3 regions of the Actimicrobium antarcticum genome follow, and region 3 is predicted to be linked to each of the others. Evidence: predicted binding sites of a transcription regulator. Region 3 holds the regulator's gene; each other region holds the start of a gene.

Region 1 (5,871 bases), on a different contig from region 3:
GAGTGCACCGAATGGCTCGTCCATCAACAGCACTTTCGGCTCCATCGACAAGGCGCGGGCAATGCCAACGCGCTGCTTCATGCCGCCCGAGATTTCATGCGGGCGCTTGTGTTCGGCGTGCGTCAATCCCACCATCGCGAGCGCGGTGCGGGTGCGTTCCTGCAACCGGGCTTTCGGCTCGACTGCGCCGAACACGCGCTCGACCGCGAGGTAGACGTTTTCATGGCAAGTCAGCCAGGGCAACAGCGAATGGTTCTGGAACACCACGCCACGCTCTGGCGACGGCCCCGAGATTTCGCGGTTAGCACACAGCAGCATGCCGCCGGTTGCGGTGGTGAGTCCGGCAATCATGTTCAACAAGGTCGATTTGCCGCAACCGGAGTGGCCGATCAGCGTGATGAATTCGCCCTTGCGCACATTCAGGTTGACGTTGACGAGCGCCTGGAACGTGCCCTTCTTGACCGGAAACGACATTTCGGCATTCTGGATTTCAATGAATTTGTCGCTCATGATCAGGTCCCCGCGTCGTCGTAAGTAAATGCCCGTGCCAGCGCCACCAGTGCCTGTTCGAGGATCAACCCGACCAGCCCGATGACGACGATGGCGATGATGATGTGTGGCACGTTCAGGTTGTTCCATTCATCCCAGACCCAGAAACCGATACCGACGCCGCCGGTCAGCATTTCTGCGGCAACGATCACCAGCCAGGCCGTGCCGATGGCCAGACGCACACCCGTCAGCATGTACGGCAGCACCGACGGGAACAGAATCTTGGTGAGGATTTTCCATTCCGACAGATTCAGGACGCGCGCCACGTTCATGTAATCCTGCGGCACCCGCTGCACGCCGACGGCGGTGTTGATGACCATCGGCCAGATCGAGCAAATGAAGATGGACCAGATTGCGGCCGGGTCGGCCGCCTTGAACACCAGCAGGCCAATCGGCAGCCAGGCCAGCGGCGAGACCGGTTTCAGGAGGCTGATGATCGGACCAAACATGCCGGCCATGAACTTGAAGCGGCCAATGGCAAACCCGAGCGGTATGCCCACCAGTGCAGCCAGACCGAAACCGACCGCCACACGCTGCAGCGAGGCAAGAATGTTCCAGCCGATACCCTGGTCGTTCGGCCCCTTGCGATAGAACGGATCTGAAAACAGCCGGATCGCTTCCTGCAGCGTCGTCAGCGGCGACGGAAACCCGCTGGTACGAGTCGAGATGATTTGCCACAGCAGGATCAGCAGCGCCATTCCCACGAGCGGTGGCAATAACGCCATCACGTAGGGCCGCAATGGGGATTTGCGCAACGGGCTGCGCACCACGTCGGCACCAACGGCACGTCGGCGTTTGCTTTCGGCCGAGACGTCTGGAGCATGGTCGGTGGACGTGGTGGCGGGATGCGGCGACGGTAGCGCCGCGTGACTCCGGGTGTCGATGACGGCACTCATGGTGATTGTCCTCAGGCGTTGATCTTGAATGAAGCTGCGTAGGCTTGCGGGTTTTTGCCATCCCAGACCGTGCCATCCATGAGCTTGCTGCTGCGCATGGGATCTTTCGGCACGCTGACCTTGGCCATGGCAGCGGCGTCTTTATAGACATCGATGTGGTTGATGGCTTTGGCGACAGCGAGGTAGTCCGGTTCGGTTTTCGACAGGCCCCAGCGCTTATGCTGGGTCAGGAACCACATGCCGTCCGACAGGTACGGAAAATTGACCGCACCATCACCGAAGAACTTCATGAAATTCGGATCATCCCAGGACTTGCCCAGGCCATTCTGGTAGCGGCCGAGAATGCGCTGGTTGATCACGTCGACCGAGGTATTGACATACGACTTGTCGGCGATGGTTTCGGCCATCTTGTTCTTGTTCGACAGCGATGCATCGATCCAGCGGCTGGCTTCCAGCACGGCGGCAGTCAGCGCACGGGCAGTGTTGGGATATTTCCTGACCCATTCGGCGGTGGTGCCGAGTACCTTTTCGGGATGGTCTTTCCAGATGTCCTGGGTGGTCGCTACGGTGATGCCGATGCCGTCGACGATGGCGCGATGGCCCCAGGGCTCGCCGACGCAAAAGCCATCCATGTTTCCGACGCGCATGTTGGCGACCATTTGCGGTGGCGGCACGGTGATGACCTTGGCGTCTTTCATCGGGTTGATGCCGTTGGCGGCCATCCAGTAGTACAGCCACATCGCGTGCGTGCCGGTCGGGAAGGTTTGCGCAAAGGTGTATTCGCGCTTGTCGGTCGCCATCAGTTTGGCCAGCGATGGACCGTCCACGGCGCCCTTGTCTGCCAGTTTTTTTGACAGCGTGATGGCCTGGCCGTTCTGGTTGATGGTCATCAGGACAGCCATGTCTTTCTTGGCGCCACTGACACCCTGATGCACGCCGTAGATCAGGCCATACAGGACATGCGCGGCATCGAGTTCGCCGTTGACCAGCTTGTCGCGCACGCCGGCCCACGAGGATTCCTTGGTGGGCACGATCTTGATGCCGTATTTTTTGTCGAAGCCGAGGACCGATGCCATGACCACCGAGGCGCAATCAGTCAGCGGAATGAAGCCGACCCGGACTTCCTCTTTTTCGGGCTTGTCGGAACCGGCGGCCCAGACGCCCCGGGTGGCGAGTCCGCCGAAAGCGCCAATGCCGGCAGCAGCGCTGGCCTTGAGTACGGTGCGGCGTGTCAGGCTTGGAGTCGGGGCTTGTTTACTGGTCATGGAATCCTCGGGGAATAACAAAGAAAGACATCGCCATTGCTGGCCTCACTGACGTATTGCAATTGGTATGCCAGCCAAAATGGACATTTTTCGATCGGATCTGCGCTGAAACAGCCCACGGACGCATCACGATTGTGCGGCGCACCAACCGGGGGCTCGCACGATTGCCACGGGTCTATCCCTTACAATGTCGTTTCTTAAAAACCTCCCCCCAATTTTCATCATGATCGTTCTTGGCGTTGAATCCTCCTGCGACGAAACCGGGCTGGCGTTGTACGACACGTCCGCCGGCCTGTTGTCGCACGCCCTGTATTCCCAGGTCGCCATGCATGAACAGTACGGCGGCGTGGTACCCGAACTGGCGTCGCGCGACCATATCCGGCGCGCCATTCCGCTGCTGCAGCAAGTGCTGGACGACGCCGCCCTCACGCGCGACCGGATCGATGCGATCGCCTATACACAGGGTCCGGGCCTGGCCGGTGCGCTGCTGGTGGGTGCCTCGGTGGCCTGCGGTCTCGGGCTGGCGCTGGGCAAGCCCGTTCTCGGCATCCACCATCTCGAAGGGCATCTGCTGTCACCGCTACTGGCCAGCGACCCGCCGGCGTTTCCGTTCATTGCGCTACTGGTCTCGGGCGGCCATACCCAGCTGATGCGGGTCGATGGCGTCGGGCGCTATACCTTGCTCGGCGAAACTCTCGACGACGCCGCCGGCGAAGCCTTCGACAAGTCGGCCAAATTGCTCGGACTCGGCTATCCAGGGGGGCCGGCAATTTCACGCATGGCCGAGTTCGGTGATCCATTGGCCTACAAGCTGCCGCGGCCGATGCTGCATTCGAAGGATTTCAATTTCAGTTTTTCAGGACTCAAGACTGCGGTGCTCACCGTCGTCAAGAATCACCCCGGCAATGTTTGCGAGCAGGACAAGGCCAACATCGCACGCGGTTTTGTCGATGCGATGGTGGACGTACTGGTCGCGAAGTCGCTCAGTGCGCTCAAGCACACCGGCCTGAAGCGTCTGGTGGTGGCCGGCGGGGTTGGCGCCAACCGGCAACTGCGGGATGCGCTCAATGCCGCTGCCGTCAAAAAACACTTCCGGGTCTATTACCCCGAACTGGAATTCTGTACCGACAACGGCGCGATGATCGCGTTTGCCGGTGGCTTGCGTCTGAAGCAGGACCCGCGTCTGGCCACGCACGATTATGCGTTCAATGTCCGGCCACGCTGGCCGCTGAGCGAACTGACCGCACCCAATGAAAGCGCCGCATGACTGCACCCACTCTGATCCAGCTGATCGGTACCGCGCTGTTCGGCATTGCGGTATTGCACACTTTTTCGACCAAATGGTTCCAGCATCTCGCGCATACGCAACCGCGTTTTGCCGGAGTCTGGCATTTACTCGGCGAGGTCGAGGTGGTGTTCGGCCTGTGGGCGATGGTGCTGGTGTTGTGCATCGCCGGACTGGCCGGACCGACCGATGCCATCACCTACATCGAAGAACAGAACTTTACCGAGCCGCTGTTCGTCTTCGTCATCCTGGTTATTGCCGGCACCCGGCCTATCCTGGTGCTGACACAAGGCCTGGTCGAATCCCTGACGCGCTGGCTGCCGTTGCCGGCGTCGTTTGCCTGTTATGTGCTGACCCTGGCACTGATTCCACTGCTCGGCTCGTTCATTACCGAACCGGCCGCCATGACGCTGGCCGCACTGATGCTGCGCGAGCGTTACTACATCCGGGGCATGTCCGCCAGGTTCATGTACGGGACGCTGGCAGTGCTGCTGGTGAATGTCTCGATAGGCGGCGTCCTCACGCCCTACGCCGCACCGCCGGTCCTGATGGTGGCCGATGCCTGGGGCTGGGATCTGGCCTTCATGAGCAGCATGTTCGGCTGGAAAGCCGCCATCGCGGTGGTGTTCAATGCCATCGGCGTGGCACTGCTGTTTCGCAAGGAACTCGCCGCGCTGCCAGTACCGGTGGTCGCACCGGTCAGCGCACCGATGCCGGTCGCCATGATTCTGGTGCACGTGCTGTTTCTGGCCGGGGTCGTGTTGACCAGTCACCATCCGGTGGCTTTTCTGGGGCTGTTCCTGTTTTTTCTGGGCTTCACGGAAGCCTTTGAAAAGCACCAGGACACGCTGATGCTGCGTGAAGGATTGCTGGTCGGATTTTTCCTGGCAGGCCTGGTGGTGCTGGGCAAACAACAAACCTGGTGGCTGCAACCGATCCTGGCCGGGCTGGATGCCACCGTTCTGTTTTTTGGTGCGGTGGGGCTGACAGCCATTACCGACAATGCAGCGCTGACGTATCTGGGCTCGCTGGTCGATGGCATGAGCGATACGGCCAAATACGCGCTGGTTGCCGGTGCGATCACCGGCGGTGGACTGACCGTGATCGCCAACGCGCCGAATCCGGCCGCGTTTTCGATTTTGCAGGATAGCTTTGACGAGCAGTCGATCAATCCGCTGCAGCTGTTTTTGTCGGCGCTGGTGCCGACGATGGTGGCGGGGCTGTGTTTTATGGTGTTGTGAGCTTGGGGTGGGCCGATGCTGGGGGTATGCGGCAGCTGGTTCGTGGACCAGCGTTCCTGCAGGTCAGGCTTCACAGCCAAACCCGGCGCAAGCTGGCGCGCACCTCATGCTGCTGGCAGTGAACGCAGGCATCCTTGCTGACCTCTGGCCCTCACTTCTTCGCGCCCAGCCGCCCTTCCTTCCCGCTCAGCAAATTCGCAATATTCGCCCGATGCCGATACACCAGCAACGCGCTCATCACCAGCACCGCCAGCAGCATCGCATCCACCCCGAACAACAAGCCGTAATAGAACGGCGCAAAGATGCTCGCCACCAGCGCTGCCAGTGACGAATAGCGGAACGCAAATACCACCGCCAGCCAGGTCACCAGCGTGCCCAGGCCCAGCCACGGATTAATCCCCAACAGGATGCCCAGCGCCGTGGCGACGCCCTTGCCACCAACGAAGCTGAAAAATACCGGCCACAAATGTCCCAGAAAAACCGCGACCGCGACCAGTGCGATGGCGCCCTCTTCCAGTCCGTATTGCGGCCCGAACCGGTACGCCAGCCAGACCGCCAGCCAGCCCTTGAAACCATCGCCAAGCAAGGTCAGCACCGCGGCGGCCTTGTTACCGCTGCGCAGGACATTGGTCGCG
Region 2 (5,871 bases), on a different contig from region 3:
GCAGCGCCAGCCTGGCCACGACACCGTACAGATAAAACCGGTTGGGTGCGGTGGTGCCGGGCTTGGCATGCATGTCGGGCAGCGAGTGCTGTTGTGCGAAAGCGAGCGGGACGAAATGGGCGCCGGGTGCGTTCAGGTTCTCGTTGATGTCACGGTCGGCATGGACGCGGTAGTAACCACCGACGACGTAACGGTCGATCATCATGACCACCGGTTCGGCCACCGAATCATTGATGCGCTCGAAGGTATGCACGCCTTCCTGGATGATCACGTCGGTGACTTCATGGCCATCCTTGACGACGGCCATCCGGCTGCGCTGTTTGGCGGTCATGTCCTTGACTTCGCTGCCATCCTTGACGGTCATGATGCCCATGCCGTAAGTGCCGGCGTCCGCCTTGATGATGACAAACGGGGTTTCCTTGATACCGTATTCGCGGTATTTCTTGCGGATCTTGGTGAGCAGCGCATCGACTTGGGCGGCCAGTGCTTCTTCGCCGGAATGGTCCTTGAAATCGACCTTGCCGCATTTGGCAAAGTACGGATTGAGCATCCAGGCATCGATGTCATTCATCTTGGCGAACTTCTTGACCACGTCGTCGTAAGCCGAAAAATGATTGCTCTTGCGGCGCAGCGCCCAGCCGGCATGCAACGGCGGCAGCAAGGTCTGCTCGTTGAGATTCTCGAGGATGGCAGGAATGCCGGCCGACAGGTCGTCGTTGAGCAGAATGGTGCAGGGATCAAAGTTTTTCAGGCCCAGCCGACGGCCGTTGGCGGAGCGCTCCAGCGGCTCCAGCGTCAGAGTGCTCCCGTCCGGCAAGTCGATCGGCGTCGGCGTTTTGATGTCATCCGAGAGCGAGCCAAGACGCACGTTCAAGCCGGTCTGACGGAAAATCTGGATCATCCGTGCGATGTTTTGCAGGTAAAACGAACTGCGGTTATTGGTCTCGGGAATGAGCAACAGGTTTTTTGCGTCCGGACAGTATTTTTCGATCGCAGCCATCGCGGCCTGCACTGCCAGCGGCAGCATTTCTGGTGCAAGGTTGTTGAAGCCGGCCGGGTACAGATTGGTGTCGACTGGCGCCAGCTTGAAGCCGGCGTTGCGCAAGTCAACGGAACAATAAAACGGTGGTGTGTGCTCTTGCCATTCGAGCCGGAACCAGCGTTCGATGGCGGGCGTGGCGTTGAGAATTTTCTTTTCGAGGTCGAGAAGCGGGCCATTCAGGGCCGTAACAAGATGCGGAACCATTTAAAACCTTTGAGGGGGCTGTGCGAAGTAATGCTTGCAGGATGGGGCTGATTCTAACGGTTAACCCCGATACCGGCTTGCAGCATGGCGGAATGACCGGCAACAATGCCAGACAATTTCACATCGGGATGATCCTCATTTTTAAAAGCCCGGCACAAAAAAAGCGCTTCGGACGGAAGCGCTTTTTCAGACATGCTGCCAGCACAGGGCTGGCAGCATGTATTTTTGCAGATCAGGAATGGTAAGCCGTCTCGCCGTGGCTGGAAATATCCAGACCTTCGCGCTCTTCTTCTTCCACAACCCGCATACCGATGATCAGATCGACCAACTTGTAGGCGATCAGGGACACCACTGCGGACCAGATCACCGTGGTGAGCACAGCCTGCGCCTGAATCCAGACCTGACCAGCGATCGAGTAATCAGGCGATATCTTGTTGGCAACGTAGTCATAGATACCCTGGCCACCCAGCGACGGTGCAGCGAACACACCCGTCAGCAACGCACCGAGAATACCGCCCACGCCATGAACGCCAAACACGTCCAGCGAATCGTCTGCACCCAGCAAACGCTTCAGGCCACTGACGCCCCACAGGCAAATCACACCCGAGAGCAAGCCGATTGCCAGCGCGCCCATCGGACCGACGAAACCGCAGGCAGGAGTGATGGCGACCAGTCCGGCAACGGCGCCGGAAGCACCGCCCAGCATCGATGGCTTGCCTTTGGTGAGCCACTCGCCGAATACCCATGACGAGGTGGCAGCAGCGGTAGCCAGCAGCGTGTTGACGAACGCCAGTGCAGCGATGTCACCCGCTTCGAGCGCCGAACCGGCATTGAAACCGAACCAGCCCACCCATAACAGGGATGCACCGATCATGGTCATCGTCAGCGAGTGTGGCGCCATCGATTCTTTACCGTAGCCGACACGCTTGCCGATCACATACGCACCGACCAGACCAGCAACAGCGGCGTTGATATGCACCACGGTGCCGCCAGCGAAGTCGAGCGCGCCTTTTTGCCACAACCAGCCCGCCTTGGCGGATTGCTCGACCAACGATGCGGCGTCGGTGATGGTGTCCGGACCAGGCCAGAACCAGACCATATGAGCGATCGGCAGGTACGAGAACGTGAACCACAGCACGATGAACATCAGTACCGCAGCGAACTTGGCACGCTCGGCGAAAGCACCGATGATCAGGCCGCAGGTGATCGCAGCAAAGGTGGCCTGGAACACCACGAAGACGAACTCGGGAATCACGACGCCCTTGGTGAAGGTAGCGGCTGTCGCAAAGGTACCGGTAGCTGGATTGAAGATACCGTTAAGGAACAGTCGATCGAATTTACCGATGAAGGCGCTGCCCTCGGTGAATGCCAGCGAGTAGCCATAAATGCACCACAAAACGATGATCACGGCGAAGATCATGAATACCTGCATCAGGACCGACAGCATGTTCTTCGAACGCACCAGCCCGCCGTAGAACAAGGCCAGGCCGGGAATCGTCATCAGGATCACGAGGGTGGTAGCAACCATCATCCACGCGGTATCGCCCTTGTTCGGGACGGGTGCCGGTGCTGCGGCTGGTGCGGCCGGTGCCGCTGCAGCTGGTGCGGCCAGCTCGCCGGCGGCAGGTGCTGCTGCAGGAGCGACAGCGGCAGGTGCAGGTGCAGCCGCCGGAGCGACGACTACGGCAGCATCCGGCTTGGCCACGACTTCATCGGCAGCCATGGCGGCCGGTGCGAAGCCGACTGCCAGCAGCAAGGTGCCGGCAGCCAGGAAACGTGCAAAGTGTTTTTTCATGGTCGTACCCTTAAAGAGCTTCTTTGCCGGTTTCGCCGGTACGGATCCGCACAACTTGCTGCAGGTCGTAGACGAAAATCTTGCCGTCACCGATTTTGCCGGTGCGGGCTGCAGTTTCAATGGCTTCGATGGCGCGATCGACGATGGCATCATCAACTGCCGCCTCGATTTTTGTCTTCGGCAAAAAGTCGACCACATACTCGGCACCCCGGTACAGCTCGGTATGGCCTTTCTGGCGTCCAAAGCCCTTGACCTCGGTCACGGTGATGCCCTGCACGCCGATGGCGGACAAGGCTTCACGGACTTCGTCCAGCTTGAACGGTTTGATGATGGCAGTAATCAGTTTCATGACTGGCCTCGCTTAGAAAGTTTTGCTGATGGCGACGACCAGAGCGGTTTTGCCGTTGTCTTTGCCCGATGGGGTTGGATAGGCACCGGTATTGGCATCGGTACCGATCAGGGCGATGCTGCCGCTGGCAAATCCGAAATCCTTGGTCACGCCAACCTTGTAGTCGGTATAGCTGTAGAACGAGCCGTTTTTGATCTTCTGATGGCCGACATGCAGGTTCAACACGGTACCTTCAGCGATATCAATGTTGGCGCCCAGGTCGAGATAGCCGCTGTTTTTGCTGTCAACGTTGCCGAACGTGTCGGTCACTGCGCTGGAATACTTCAGATAGGCAGGACCATAGCCGACCTGACCATAAATTTCGGTGGTATTGGCATTGGCATAACCGGGAACCGACGACAGCTTGTTGCCAGAATAGATGTAGGTCAGGATGCCGACGTCATACGACACGCCCGGTACGATTTCACCGCGCTTGCCGCCGTAGATGTCCAGTTCGACGCTGCCGTCGCCACCGGTATCCTTGATCCACTTGATTGACGAAGCCCATGTCCCCACATAAAAGCCAGTCGGGTTGTTGACGAAATCGGCACCGACGGAAACGGCTGGCTTGAGGCGGGACTGCGAAATACCGCGGAAGCGATAGTCTGACGACAGCGCCGCATTGAAGCTGAGTTCGTTGTCAGGCTTTGCGTCTTCGGCGTGCGCGAAGTTACCGACAAAAAGGGCTGCGATGGCCGTGGCGAGAATCAGTCTTTTCATTTTATTTCCCCAGTAGGTAGTTAATGGATAAAAAATACGGTGTAACGTCAGGTTTCGATCTACATTAGCAGGACTCGTGCCACCCACGTTCGACACTAAAAAGTATCTTTTTGGCAAATAACAGGCGCCTGCAATTCCGCTCGCTCCCTGCCACGTGATCGAGGCGCACCAAGTTCTAGCGCGTCGCCTCAGTACGCACTGTAACGGTGCTTAACCATACAAAAAAAGGAACATCATGGACAAATCCAATTTTTTCACCGAGATGCAACAGAAAATCAGTCAGGCGATCGAGAACTCGCCAGCCAAGGACATTGAAAAAAACGTCAAGGCGATGATGGCGCAGGGGTTTTCCAAGCTCGATCTGGTGACCCGCGAAGAATTTGATATCCAGGCACAGGTGCTGGCCAAAACCCGCGAACGACTGGAAGTGCTGGAGGCGCAAGTTGCAGCGATGGAAGCGCAGTCGACCAAATAAACGCGACTGTCTCGTACGATCCGGATAACGCAACGTGCGCTATCCGGAGAAGTTCTGCCGCAAATCAAGAGCCATTCAGGTTCACCACTGCAAACTTGCTCGCGATCATCCCGATCCGACTACATTCAGAGCAAGATTGCACCGTCCACCATGAGCCTCGCCGTACTAAAGAGTCGCGCCCTCGCAGGCATGCACGCACCCGAAGTCACCGTCGAAGTCCATTTGGCGAATGGTTTACCGAATTTCACGATCGTCGGATTGCCGGATACTGAAGTCAAGGAGTCCAAAGACCGGGTCCGCGCCGCCCTGCAAAACGCGCGCTTTGAATTTCCGGCCCGGCGCATTACCGTCAACCTCGCGCCGGCCGACCTGCCCAAAGAGTCCGGCCGGTTCGATTTGCCGATCGCGTTGGGCATACTGGCGGCGTCCGAACAAATGCCGGCCGGTGAACTGCACAAGTATGAATTCGCCGGCGAGCTGTCGCTGTCAGGCGAACTGCGGCCGATACGCGGCGCGCTGGCCATGACCTTTGCGATGCACCGTGACAGCGACAACGGCGGCAACAATGATGGCATCCAGCGCGGCTTTATACTGCCGCGCGCCAATGCCGATGAAGCTGCGCTGATGAAGGATGCGCTGATTTATCCGGCCGATTCACTGCTGCAGGTATGCGCCCACTTCGCGGCTGGCGACGGCCTGGCAAGGCTGGTGCGGCACCGCTGCATGGCGCAACCGATCCGGCCAGCGTATCCGGATTTCATCGATGTCAAAGGCCAGTTGCAGGTCAAGCGCGGGCTGGAGGTGGCTGCCGCCGGCGCGCATAGCGTGCTGATGAGCGGTCCGCCAGGCACCGGAAAATCCATGCTGGCAGCGCGATTCGCCGGCATCCTGCCGCCGATGACGGACGACGAAGCGCTGGAATCCGCAGCGGTGCAATCGCTCTCCAGCGGATTCACGGTGGCGCGCTGGAAGGTGCGACCGTTTCGCGCGCCGCATCACACGGCGTCCGGCGTGGCGCTGGTCGGTGGCGGTGGCACGCCGCGTCCGGGAGAAATTTCACTGGCCCATCGTGGCGTGCTGTTTCTGGATGAACTACCTGAGTTCGATCGCAAGGTGCTGGAAGTGCTGCGCGAACCGCTTGAATCGGGTCGCATCACGATTTCAAGGGCGGCGCGCCAGGCGGATTTTCCGGCCCGCTTTCAACTCATTGCGGCGATGAATCCCTGTCCGTGTGGCTACCTCGGCCA
Region 3 (5,871 bases):
TGGGCGCGATAGGCCAGCGCTTCCTCGACAAAAAGCAGCCGACACTGGAAGCCCAGCTGGCCAATCTGGCCGACGAGATTGCGTATAACAATCACGATATTGATGACGGTTTGCGCTCGGGATTGTTGAGCGTCGCCCAGCTCGACGAGGTGGATCTGTATGCGCAGCACCGGCATGATGTGGAGGTAATTTATCCCGGCATCAGCGGTCGTCGCGCGATTAGCGAGACCATCCGGCGGATGATCAATGCGCTGATTGTCGACCTGATCGCCGCATCACAAGAGCGCATCAGGCAGGCCGACCTGCGCAGCCTCGATGACGTGCGCAATGCACCGCCGCTGATTACCTTCTCACCGGCGATGCAGCATCAGGCCACACTGCTCAAACAGTTCCTGCGAGAGAATCTGTATCGACATTATCTGGTCAACCGGATGACCAGCAAGGCCCGCCGCACTATCACCGACCTCTTCAACGTCTTCATTGGCGAGCCCAGCCTGCTGCCGCCTGATTACCAGTCGCAGAAGGGTGATGATGCAGCGCAGGTGCGCAAGGTGGCGGACTACATCGCCGGGATGACGGACCGCTATGCGATTCGTGAACACCGGCGCATTTTCATGGTGGATGAAGTCTGAGCATGTGACGTCAGTCAGCCAACTGGCCGGCCTATGCTACCGAACTCACCAGATCGCGCAACGGATGCGCCTGAGCCGGCCAGGCCGGAACAAAGAACGCGTCGACCATCTCGGTGGTCACCTCGGCCAGCGTCGCCGGTTGCCATTGCGGCTGGTTGTCCTTGTCGATCACGACCGCACGTATTCCTTCCAGCACTTCGCCGCGCTCGAACGCGCGCCGTACCATCGTGCGTTCCATGCGCAGACATCCCGCCAGATCCAGCGTGGCACCCAGACGCACCTGACGCAGCGTGACGCTCATCATCAGCGGCGAGCGTTTTTGCATCAGTGCCAGCGTGGTCTGCGCGAAGTCGCTGTCGTCCTGCGACAGCGAGGCGACGATGTCCGGTACCGACGGCAGACTGAAGTGCTGCCGGATGGCGGCGTGATGACGTGCCAGCGTGCTGCCGGCGGGGTCGCACTGATCCCTGAAGGCGCTGGCAAATTCGCGGATGGCGTGGCGTACATCGGCGCTGTTGTCGTGTTCCAGCAGGGTGCGTAAAGCCGGCAGTTCGCTGCTCGGAATAAAGACATCCGCCAAGCCCGCATACAGCGCGTCGGCGGCACCGATCATCTCGCCGGTGACACCCAGATACGTCCCCAGCTGGTCTGCCGAACGTGACAGAAAATAACTCCCGCCGACATCCGGAAACAAACCGATATTGACTTCGGGCATGGCCATTCTGGTCCGCTCGGTGACGATACGCAGACGGTTCTGTACGCCGCTCTGCGCCAGCCCCATGCCGCCGCCCATGACGATCCCGTCCATCACGGCGATCCACGGTTTCGGGAAAAAATGGATCAGATGGTTGAGGGCATATTCTTCGCTAAAAAAATCGTCCAGCGCCGCGCTGCCGCCTTGGGGTGTCGACAGGCCAGCCTCGTAAAAAAACCGGATATCGCCACCGGCACAAAATGCTTTTCCGGTACTGCCGGTAATGACCACCGCACGCACCGTCGCCGCGTCGCGCCAGCCCAGCACGATCCCGGTCAGTTCGCGCACCATTGCAAGCGACAAAGAATTGAGGGCTTTGGGCCGGTCAAGCGTGATGTTGCCGATAGCGTTGGTTACTTGGGTCTGGATGAGTGCGGTCATGTTCTGGAGTCCATCGGATTACATTAAATTGCAGGCAAGTCAATTGCAGGCGATTAAAAAGGGCGCAATCAATGCGCCCCAGGTTCGTTCATGCCGGTTTGTCCGGCAGCAGATCAGTCAGGAGGAGGATATCTCGACAACCGGTTCAGGGATGTGTTTGATGGCGTCGTGCTGATGGTCCTGCAGTTTGGTTTTGTACTTGATGACCTGGCGATCGAGCTTGTCGATCAGCGCATCAATGGCGGCGTACAGGTCCTCGGCAATGCTTTCTGCATGCAGGTCCTTGCCGCGCACGTGCAGGTTGATTTCTGCTCGTTGCCGTTTTTCTTTTTCGGGGAGTTTATCTACAGTCAGGATGACAGCGATATCAATGACGTGATCGAAATGACGTTTGATGCGTTCCAACTTGCTTTGCACATATTCACGGATGGCAGGGGTCACTTCGAGATGATGTCCACTGATTGTGAGATTCATACGGCGCTCCTTTGAATAGTGCCGCTGGAGGTTCGTTTTGTACCCGGATGGGCACTGTCGAACACAACGACAGGTAAAACATGACAAATGAAACTACGGAAAAACTTGGAAGAAAATTACAGTGCCTTGCGCAGGTTGACGGATGGGATTTTCAGGGCTTCTCGATATTTTGCGACGGTGCGTCGTGCCACCACCATACCCTGTTCTCCCAGCATGTCTGCGATTTTGCTGTCAGAAAATGGAATCTTCGGGTCTTCAGCTCCTATCAATTGTTTGATGAGTGCCCGTATCGCCGTTGAGGACGCTTCGCCCCCGGCTTCAGTGGCGACATGGCTGCCAAAAAAGTACTTTAACTCGAACATGCCATGCGGGGTCAGCATGTATTTCTGGGTTGTCACACGGGAGATGGTGCTCTCGTGTAAACCCAGTGTATCAGCAATTTCGCGCAAGACAAGAGGGCGCATGGCGACCGCACCATGCGAGAAAAAGTTCCTTTGGCGTTCAACAATTGCCTGTGCCACGCGCAGGATCGTATCGAAACGCTGACGCATATTCTTGATCAGCCACTTCGCTTCCTGCAGCTGCGATGTCAGTGAACCATCGCCTTTATTCTGCTTCAGGATGTTCGCGTACAGGGCGTTGACGCGCAGGCGCGGCATCACGTCGTGGTTGAGCATGACCTGCCAGCCGGCGCGGGTATGCTTGACGATGACATCCGGCACCACGTAGTCCGAGGTGCCGCTGCCAAAGATCGCGCCGGGGTGCGGATTGCATTGCCGGATCACGCATTGTGCTTCGCGCAGGTCTTCATCGTCACAGTCCAGCGCCTTCTTGAGCTTGCTGAAATCACGCTGCGCAAACAGCGTCAGATAGTGTTCGACGATGTCCAGCGCCATGCGCCGGGTCACCATGGCAATGCCGGGAAAACGCCGGATCTGCAGTGCCAGGCATTCGGCGGCATTGCGTGCGCCGACGCCGGCAGGATCGAAGCTCTGCAGCAGTTTCAGGGCGATCGTCAGCTCGTCGGCGTCGATCGCCAGTTCGGCCGGCAAGCGCTCGTGGATCGCCTCCAGCGTGTCTTCCAGATAGCCGTTGTCGTTGAGTGCATCGATCATCAGTTCGACCAGTGCCCGGTCGCGCGGATTGCGTACGGTGACCCGCATCTGCTCCAGCAAATGATCGCGCAGCGTCAGTTCATGGGCTTCCAGCTGGGGTCGCGCATCGTCGTCTTCCGGCGCTTTGGAGGTGCGCGCAACGTCGTCGAAGGTCCAGTCCGATTCGCTGCTGGCGGCGCCTTCCGGTGCCTCGTTGCTGACCTCGGCAGGCGCTTCGCCGTCGCTGCTGGGAGGGGCGGCATTGGCATCCTCGCTGGCACCTTGCTGGCGAATGCCGTCGGCGCCGATGGCACCATCGGCGAGCAGGCGTACCGAATGATCCAGCGGATCGTCGAGCCGTTCCAGTAGCGGATTGTCGGTCAGCATCTGCTCCAGTTCCTGATGCAGTTCCAGCGTGGATAACTGCAATAGCCGTATCGATTGTTGCAGTTGCGGTGTCAGCGCAAGATGCTGTGAGGTGCGGAGCTGGAGGGATTGTTTCATCGTGGTCCGGGCCTACATCCGGAAGTGTTCGCCGAGATACACCCGGCGTACCGACTCGTTGGCGATGATGTCATCCGGGCGTCCGCTGGCCAGGACAGCACCCTGGTTGATGATGTAGGCGCGGTCACAGATGCCCAGCGTTTCGCGCACGTTGTGGTCGGTGATCAGGACGCCGATGCCGCGTTCTTTCAGGAACCGCACGATGCGCTGGATTTCGATCACGGCAATCGGGTCGACGCCGGCGAACGGTTCGTCCAGCAGCACGAAGCGCGGATTGGTCGCCAGCGCACGCGCAATTTCGACGCGACGTCGTTCACCGCCGGACAGGGACAGAGCCTGGTTGTCACGCAGCTTGTCGATTTGCAGATCCTGCAGCAAGGTGTCAAGGCGCTGATCGATGACTTGCCGGCTCAGTGGTTTGCCTGCCTCGCGCTGTAATTCGAGTACCGCGCGAATATTGTCCTCGACGCTCAGCTTGCGAAACACCGACGCTTCCTGCGGCAGGTACGACAGACCCAGCATCGCCCGCTGGTGGATGGGCAGGCGCGAAATGTCGACGCCGTCCAGCCGGATCTCGCCAGCGTCCGATGGGACCAGGCCAACGATCATGTAAAAGGAGGTGGTCTTGCCGGCACCATTCGGGCCGAGCAGGCCGACCACTTCGCCGCTGCCTACCTCCAGCGCGACATCGCTGACGACCTGCCGTACGCCGTAACTTTTCTTCAGACCGCTGACGATCAGTTTGCTGGCAGTCATCTCGGCCGTCATTTGGCGGCACCCGGCGTACGTGGCTGGATCACGGCCTTGATGCGACCCGCGCCGGCCTTGCTGTCGGGGCCAGTCGCAGTGTTGTTGACCGAAAAAAATTCGCTGCGGCTGTCATACGAAATGAATTCGCCTTCGACTTCATCGGTCGGCTTGGTGCCGTCGAGTCGACGCATCTTTGCCTTTGAAAAAAGTTTGACCAGCTCGGTCTTGCCATCGTATTCGATCCGTTCGGCTTCACCTTCGATCCACAGGTCGGGTCCGCCATCGCGTTTTTGGCGGAAACTGGCCAGGCTGCCGGGCGCAGCGTACAGCGTGGCGAACTGGTAACCGGCAGCGTCCTGGGTGACGACGACGCGTGCGGCTTTCATCAGCAATGTCCCGCGCGTGACAATCACTGCGCCAGTGAAGGTATTGATTTGCTTGACATCGTCGTACGCCATCTGATCGGCGTCGACCACGGTGGGTTTGCCGGAGTCTGCCTTCTCAGCATGCACGATCGGCACGATGGCGATATTGAGCATGAGCATAACGAGGGGAAAAAGCGATTTCATGGAGGGTCCTGTTTGAATCATTCTAAGGAAAGCGCAGCGACGAAATCAGCGCGCAGCCGAGGGTGGAAATACCCCGTGCACGCGGTGCGACAAGTCGAGCTGTCGGGTCGCATTATTGGCGACCATTCCCGTGCCTCGCAACTGCGTTTTGCCTAGCGTCATGTCGACTGGTTTGTCGGTCTTCATCACATCGTCTTCAGGCAGCAGCAGCAAATAGGGCGATGTCATGTGGAACAGCTGGGTGTCACGCGAGGGCGGCCGGTCGACCACCACGTTGCCGATCATTTGCACTTCCGTATTGTCCTTGCTGACCAGCGCGCGGTCGGACGTCATCACCATCGGCGGTCGACCGGTGGTCAGGTTGTGGATGACGGGACGGGTGATTTCGTGCGAATCGTCGACCGGACTGTGGGTGAGCCGGTCACCCGAAATATTGTAGCGGCCGGTCTGTGACTTCGCCATTTTGACGAACGTGAAATGCGTCACGTAATAGTCGGGCGCTGTTCGCGCCGGTTCGGTGATGCCTGCGAGGCCGCTCTTGCGCAGCACTTCGATCAGCCAGAAACTACCCAGCACCAGCGTCACGCTCAACGCAATCAGCAGGCCCAGCCGGAAGCGGTTGGCAGCCTTCGCGCCGTTGCTGCTGTTACTCACGCCAGATACGGCGCTAGCGCCGCCTCATAGTTGCCCTGTGCGCGCAAAATGAAATCGCA

The links. Region 3 encodes sigma-54, which starts transcription at its own class of promoters, with help from an activator protein. Its sites were predicted from a motif close to TGGCANGNAANCTGCTTT; they were not measured.
Region 1: ABD720_RS01515 (CmpA/NrtA family ABC transporter substrate-binding protein) is a predicted target of sigma-54. The motif match lies at 2,766-2,783, and genes of this name have one in related genera.
Region 2: ABD720_RS09040 (TorF family putative porin) is a predicted target of sigma-54. The motif match lies at 4,214-4,231, and genes of this name have one in related genera.

What each region holds. Positions count from the first base shown of each region.
Region 1 covers NZ_BAAAZE010000002.1:38,555-44,425, reverse strand. The annotation lists gene ABD720_RS01525 (ABC transporter ATP-binding protein) at 1-510, opposite strand, end outside; gene ntrB (nitrate ABC transporter permease) at 513-1,445, opposite strand; gene ABD720_RS01515 (CmpA/NrtA family ABC transporter substrate-binding protein) at 1,457-2,710, opposite strand; gene tsaD (tRNA (adenosine(37)-N6)-threonylcarbamoyltransferase complex transferase subunit TsaD) at 2,934-3,977, shown strand; gene ABD720_RS01505 (putative Na+/H+ antiporter) at 3,974-5,236, shown strand; gene plsY (glycerol-3-phosphate 1-O-acyltransferase PlsY) at 5,388-5,871, opposite strand, start outside.
Region 2 covers NZ_BAAAZE010000008.1:262,600-268,470, reverse strand. The annotation lists gene gshA (glutamate--cysteine ligase) at 1-1,246, opposite strand, end outside; gene ABD720_RS09055 (hypothetical protein) at 1,300-1,440, opposite strand; gene ABD720_RS09050 (ammonium transporter) at 1,479-3,041, opposite strand; gene ABD720_RS09045 (P-II family nitrogen regulator) at 3,052-3,390, opposite strand; gene ABD720_RS09040 (TorF family putative porin) at 3,403-4,149, opposite strand; gene ABD720_RS09035 (accessory factor UbiK family protein) at 4,385-4,624, shown strand; gene ABD720_RS09030 (YifB family Mg chelatase-like AAA ATPase) at 4,775-5,871, shown strand, end outside.
Region 3 covers NZ_BAAAZE010000014.1:88,661-94,531, reverse strand. The annotation lists gene ABD720_RS17165 (deoxyguanosinetriphosphate triphosphohydrolase) at 1-632, shown strand, start outside; gene ABD720_RS17160 (enoyl-CoA hydratase/isomerase family protein) at 664-1,767, opposite strand; gene hpf (ribosome hibernation-promoting factor, HPF/YfiA family) at 1,885-2,241, opposite strand; gene ABD720_RS17150 (RNA polymerase factor sigma-54) at 2,358-3,839, opposite strand; gene lptB (LPS export ABC transporter ATP-binding protein) at 3,852-4,595, opposite strand; gene lptA (lipopolysaccharide transport periplasmic protein LptA) at 4,604-5,158, opposite strand; gene lptC (LPS export ABC transporter periplasmic protein LptC) at 5,204-5,812, opposite strand; gene ABD720_RS17130 (KdsC family phosphatase) at 5,809-5,871, opposite strand, start outside.